DNA from 2 places in the Gilliamella sp. B3464 genome. Region 1 is predicted to be linked to the other one. Evidence: riboswitches for the same ligand, from Rfam matches in the RefSeq annotation. Region 1 holds a riboswitch; the other holds the start of a gene.
What was found. A riboswitch is a leader RNA that binds a small molecule or an ion and turns the genes downstream of it on or off. The one in region 1 is predicted to bind thiamine pyrophosphate.

Region 1 (3,419 bases):
AGTGCATCCTGTACCATGCGTATTTTTAGTTTGGATACGAGGCGATACCATTCTAATTGTTTGGTTTGGAGTAATTAAATAATCTGGGCTTTCTTGACTAAGTAAATGCCCACCTTTGATTAATACCGCTTTACAACCTAATTTTAGCAAGGCATGTCCTTGTGCCTGCATTTCGTCCTCATTTTGGGCTTCTTGACAATCGAGCAGGGCAGCCGCTTCTGGTAGATTCGGGGTGATAACGGTGGCTAATGGTAAGAGTAATTCACGGATTGCATTCACCGCATCAGATTTCAGTAGTGGATGACCGCCTTTAGCCACCATGACAGTATCAAGTACGATGTTGGCAATCGGATGTTTTTTTAAGAGATGATGAACCACTGTCACAATCTCTTTATTCATTAACATGCCCATTTTTACACTATCAATATTGATATCCTGATACAGAGTATTAAATTGGGCTTCTACAAATTCAGGCGAGACAGGTAAAACAGCATCGACGCCTTGCGTGCTTTGTGCGGTTAATGCGGTGATCACTGACATGCCATAAGCACCTAACGCCGAAAAGGTTTTCAAATCTGCTTGTATACCCGCGCCACCGCTAGGATCGGAGCCGGCAATGGTTAATGCAACTGTTGTCATTCTTTGATTTCCTATCTTGCTTGTTGAATTTTGGTCAGTAGCGATTGACTGGCATTAGCAATATCTGCTTGACCACAAATAGCGGATACTACTGCGACACCTTCAATACCAGTTTTTATGACCTCAGTGACATTGGATAAACCAATTCCGCCAATGGCAACCGCAGGACACTGTTTGAGTTTCACAAGTTCAGCTAATTGTGCAGTACCTATGGCGGAGGCCGCATCTTTTTTGGTTGAAGTTGGGAAGATTGGCCCAATACCCAAATAATCAACCAATTGCCATTCAACGGCATCAAGTTGTTGTTGATTACTAACAGAAAAGCCGAGCCATTTATTTGCACCGATTAATTGACGAGTAACGGCAACAGGTAGATCACGCTGTCCAATATGTACGCCGTCAGCGTCTATCGCTAATGCGATATCGACATGATCATTAATAAGTAGCGGTACTGGTGTGTCTTTTAAAAGGTGTTTGAGCTGCATAGCTGCATGATACCAATCTTTACCTGATAGTTCTTGTTCTGATCTTAATTGTACGGTAGTTACACCATTTTCGATGGCAATTTTGGTGGTATTAAGCATACCTTGAATACCGCCACACAATTGCGGATCGAGCACTAAATAGAGGGTTAAATCGAGTTGTTTTTTCATCTGCTTGCCCTATTTTGAACCATCAACAAAAAGTGAAAGCTGATCGATAAGCGACACAGCAAAACTGCCTAGTCCTTGCTGTTTATTGGCTCGCTCACCAGCTTTTTTCATCATATAACAAGCACTGGCTGTGGCAGCTAAACTATCAGCACCACAAGCAATAAACGCAGCAACCATCGCGGATAATGAACAACCTGTACCGGTAACAGACGTTAATGCAATATCTCCACCCGCAATGCGATAGGTGTTCTCGCCGTCAGTGATATAGTCAATATCGCCTGTCATGGCGACAATGGTTTGATAACGACGAGCCAATTGTTGAGCTGCCGTTAATGCAACCGTTGTCGAATCTTGGCTATCGGTACCTTTAGAAGAAGAATGTTCGCCATTTAGCGCTAAAATTTCAGAGGCATTACCCCGAATCGCTGTAGGTTGGTATTTTAATAATTGTTGAGCGATATCAGTGCGATAAGCTAAGGCAGGTCCAACGGCAACCGGATCAAGCACCCAGCGTGTTCGGCTTTGTTGGGCTTGTTCGGCAGCTAACAGCATACTTTCAGCAATATTGCTATGCAGTGTTCCAATATTAATTAATAAGCTATTGGCAATATCGACAAATGATTTCACTTCTTGTTTGGCAATAATCATCGCTGGCGATGCACCAATTGCCAGTAAGATATTGGCGGTAAAATTTTGCACGACCTCATTGGTGATGCAATGCACTAATGGGCGTTGCTGCTTAACAAGGTGAATAAATGGTGTGGCGTGCTCAGCCTGAAAGGTTTTTATCTCTGACATATTCTTTCCTTAACGATTAATACAACTTATAACAGGTTAGGAAGAATTTGCCAATCAGAAGGTTAACGGCTTAGACTTCCCTACGCTGGTATAATCCAGATCAGGTTCAACGGGTAAAATCTCAGTTTTTTGTATCAAACAAAAAACACCCCGAGTCAAAACAATTTGTGTATTATGAACTGAGTATCAGTTTTAAACAAGATTATTGTAATAATCTTTCAATATCGGTTATGGCTTTTCTATCAGGTAAAAAGATGATTAAGTGGTCATTATCTTCAATAGTTAAATCAGTATTAACAATAATCACATCTTCACCTCGTACTACTGCACCAATTGTTGCAGCTGAAGGTAATTTTAATCCATTGATATTTTTACCAACAAGTTTTGATGTATCACTATTGCCTTTCGCCACAACTTCAATAATTTCGGATTCCCCTTGTCTGAGTGAAACGACTTTGACGATACCCGTTTGTCTTACATGGCTTAAAAGCTCAGAGATTGTGGCATGCTGTGGTGAAATAGCAATATCAATCACACTATCATTGATCAATTCTAGGTAAGCTTGCCGTTGAATCAAAACAATCACTTTTTTAGCGCCCATTCGTTTAGCCAGCATTGATGACATAATGTTAGATTCATCATCACTGGTGACAGCGATAAAGAGATCGGTTAATTCTACCTGTTCTTGTGAGAGGAGTTCTTGGTCTGAAGATTCGCCATGTAATACGGTTGTATTGACCAACTGTTCAGCAATAAACTCAGCTCGTTGAGCATTACGTTCAATTAACTTTACTTGATAATCGTTTTCTAAGCGTTTGGCTAGAGCGACAGCAACACCGCCTCCGCCACTAATAATGATACGTTTATAGGGCTTTTCTAAGCGTTGTAATTCACTTGTTACGGCTTTTATGTTCACCGGAGGGGTAATAAAATAGACCATATCACCCGCTTCAATTAAGGTTGAACCGATTGGGCGAATAAAACGATTTTTTCGATATATCGCAACCACTCGAGCTTCTACATGCGGTAAATGCTCTTTTAGTTCAGATAATTCACTGCCCACTAATGCACCGCCATAATAAGCAGTGACTGCAACCAGACAGACACGATTATCATAAAAAGAGGCAAATTGTAAAGCGCCTGGATATTGTACTAACCGGCTGACATGATTAGTGATTAAATTTTCGGGTGCGATGATGTGGTCAATATTAATACAATCTTTGTTAAAGAAGGGATATTTTTCGTCGTTATATTCAGGTGCTCGAATACGGGCAACTTTTTGCGGTATTTTAAACATGACATGACCAATTTGACAGGCCATCATGTTAA
Region 2 (3,419 bases), on a different contig from region 1:
CAAGTTTTAAGGATTCTGGTACATATTTCGCTTTATGCACGATATCCCAAACTTGTTCTAAATGTTGATGTTGACGTGAATCGGTATAATATAAAATACGTTCAGCATGAAGTGTTTCATAACGATATTTAACACAGGCAATGTCGGTTGTTGCATAAAGATAGCCACCATCACGTTTTTGGATGATAACGCCCATGGGTTCGCCTTCTTTATTTTTATATTCATCTAAAAATACAACGATTGCACCGTCACTTTCAACCGCTAATTTTTTCTGTTTTAGATCGGCAACAATGCCTGGTAGCATGCTGTTATAGATGCTTTCGCCCATTGTATCTTCAATCGATAATGTGACATTAAGGCGTTTATATGTGGCAATATTTTGCGTCATGGTGATATCAACCAATTTTCGCCACATTTCACGGCAATATTTGTCACCACCTTGAAGTTTTACTACATAATTACGGGCTTTTTCGGCAAAGGCTTCGTCTTCATCGTAATGTTTTTTAGCTGCGCGATAGAACGATTCTAAATCTGAAAGCTCCATGTCGTTGGCATGTTCATTTTCCATTTTTTCAAGATAGGCAATTAACATCCCAAATTGGGTTCCCCAATCTCCAACATGGTTGGCACGGATAACATTATGACCAAGAAAGCTTAATACTCGTACACTGGCATCACCAATAATGGTTGAGCGTAGATGACCGACGTGCATCTCTTTAGCAACATTGGGTGCCGAGTAATCAACCACAATAGTTTGAGGTTTGGCGGGTAAAGTAATATTGAGTTTATCACTACTTAGCGCGACTTCGTTTTGTTCAGCAATCCAACTATTTTTTAAGAAGATATTAATAAAACCCGGCCCAGCGATTTCCACTTTATCGGCAATATCATCAATATCAAGATGTTGTAAAACTTTTTCAGCTAATGCGCGTGGTGGCATTCCCAATTTTTTAGCAGTAGACATGATACCATTTGCTTGATAATCACCAAATTGAACTTTAGCGGATTGCTTGATTAAAGCGTCACAGTTTTTATCAGCACCGGCCATAATCATTGCTTGGGAAACACGTTGTGTTAATAGTTGTTGAATATTCACACTGAACCTAATCAATTAAAATAAAATGCCCAATATAATACTGATAAATTGATAAATTGTCACTGTGGGATTAGTTAAGGACAAGTAAATAGCTAATTTTTTTATAAACAAAAATTTTTTAATTTAAGGGTGATAGATAAACTTAACTATAAAATAGAAAAAAATAAAAAGAAAACATGTGCCAAAATTTATTTAACTAACTGATTGTCAATGCTTTTTGTCTTTTCAACTTTGGCATTTGCCCAAGACCATAACAATCAGCAAGAGCTCAAACTACCGATAACCTCCTCACAATTGATAAAATACTATAAATCAAATAATCATGGTGAAAATGTCCTTTTGGATAAGTATGCAAAACTCACTTGCCCTTTAAATGAGCAAGAGATTGATTTCCCGATCCAAAATACGTCCTATGAATTTATTCCCTTTCATGAAGGAATTCGTTATTACGAAGTAGGTGGTTTTATGCGGAATAATTGTCTTTAAGTGATTATTTATAATTGGTATGGGATATCTGATACCCCATTACTCAATATTCAACTAACTAGTTATGATGAACAAGGTAAATTGCTTGATGCGGTGCTTTTGGATAGTCAATATTCTTATGAGGATGTGAGTTGTTTTATTGAATTTTCGGTCAATAAGGATTTAACGATAAACCTAAAACATTATGTGACTGACTATTATGATGATGAACATGAACATGAATATGGTGATGAAGCTGGACTAATAAAAGATCCTAAACCGGAATTTTGTAAAGGAGAGCAGTATAAGATCAACACTGGTAAGTTTAAGTTAATTTATTCTAAAATGGCAAAGAAGTTTGAATGGCAACAGTGAGTAACAACTATTTACAATTAAGCCTTCACCGACTACACTAATGCTGTTCTCAACGGGGTGCCCTAATGGGCTGAGAGTGTTAGTTGTGTTAACATAACCCGTCGAACCTGAACTGGATCATGCCAGCGGAGGGATTTGAGTTATTATATCTGCTCAAACCTTTTGTCTTTTTCTTGCTATTTGGAGGCAAAATGTTTCGTCAATTGTTGTTATCAACTGTTCTATTTATATCATTGTTTTGGTCGCATTTTTCTGGCGCACAGCAACCGACTTTAACAATATATAGCTATAATTCGTTTATGTCGGAGTGGGGGCCTGGAGAAGCTATCAAACAGGGTTTTGAAGCTCAATGTCATTGTCAGCTAGAAGTAATTACGTTAGGTGATGGTGTTTCAATTTTAAATCGTATTCAGCTTGAAGGTGATAAAACCAATGCTGATGTTGTTTTAGGGTTGGATAATAATCTACTTGAGCAAGCAAAATTAACGAATATTTTTATTCCACATCAGATCGACAAACCCGATAATCTCTATACTGACTGGTGGGATAATGAGTTTATGCCATATGACTTCGGTTATTTTGCCTTTATTTATAATAAACAGAAGATAAAAAATCCACCGCGATCTATGCAACAGTTAGTTGACAATAAAGATCATTGGAAAATCATTTATCAAGATCCTAGAACTAGCACGCCTGGATTAGGTTTGCTGCTGTGGGTTAAAAAAGTTTATGGTGATGATGCTGCGCAAGCATGGCAAAAAATAGCTAAAAATACCGTAACAGTAACAAAAGGTTGGAGCGAATCTTACGGCATGTTTTTGAAAAATGAAGCAGATTTAGTATTAAGTTACAGCACTTCCCCTGTTGCACATATAATTTCTGATAACGATCATCGTTTTGCTGCCGCCATTTTTGATGAGGGGCATTATCGTCAAGTTGAAGTGGCTGCCATTGTAAAATATACACAACAACCAGAGTTAGCTCGCCAATTTTTACATTATTTATTAACACCCGAGATTCAACGTCAATTTGCTGAAAAAAATGTCATGTATCCAATTATAAAAACCGATTTGCCAGCAGCTTATCAACAGATTGATACAGTGAAAAAAGCCCTTGAATTTGATGCAAAGCAAGTTGAATTAAATCAGAAATCGTGGGTGCGTGAATGGCAAGTTGCTGTCAGTAAATAATGTCATCGGAACGAATATTGAAATTTCAATCCTTAATTCCAGGTATCAGTGCTGTTGGTTTGATTTTGCTCATATTAGGCACGGCACTTATTGCGCTTTGGGGATTTGCAATTCGAACCGATAATATAAGCATCTATTTTGATCATTATTTACTGCATATTATTTGGGTAACAGTTTTGCAAGCTGGTTTATCAACTTGTTTAGCCATCATATTGGCAGTATTGATGGCGAAAGCATTAGCTATGGTAGACTTTCCATGTCAAGGATTACTCATCAAAATAATGCCGGTTACC

Region 2: it holds a riboswitch for thiamine pyrophosphate, as region 1 does, so the genes downstream of both, thiB (thiamine ABC transporter substrate binding subunit) here and thiM (hydroxyethylthiazole kinase) in region 1, are expected to answer to the same signal.

Annotation. Positions count from the first base shown of each region.
Region 1 covers NZ_JAFNOQ010000001.1:286,334-289,752, reverse strand. Annotated here, with positions in the region: gene thiD (bifunctional hydroxymethylpyrimidine kinase/phosphomethylpyrimidine kinase) at 1-639, opposite strand, end outside; gene thiE (thiamine phosphate synthase) at 651-1,292, opposite strand; gene thiM (hydroxyethylthiazole kinase) at 1,302-2,090, opposite strand; TPP riboswitch at 2,151-2,253, opposite strand; gene trkA (Trk system potassium transporter TrkA) at 2,293-3,419, opposite strand, start outside.
Region 2 covers NZ_JAFNOQ010000004.1:19,129-22,547, forward strand. Annotated here, with positions in the region: gene argS (arginine--tRNA ligase) at 1-1,096, opposite strand, end outside; gene J3U57_RS05450 (hypothetical protein) at 1,307-1,582, shown strand; gene J3U57_RS05455 (hypothetical protein) at 1,583-1,936, shown strand; TPP riboswitch at 1,980-2,088, shown strand; gene thiB (thiamine ABC transporter substrate binding subunit) at 2,128-3,126, shown strand; gene thiP (thiamine/thiamine pyrophosphate ABC transporter permease) at 3,144-3,419, shown strand, end outside.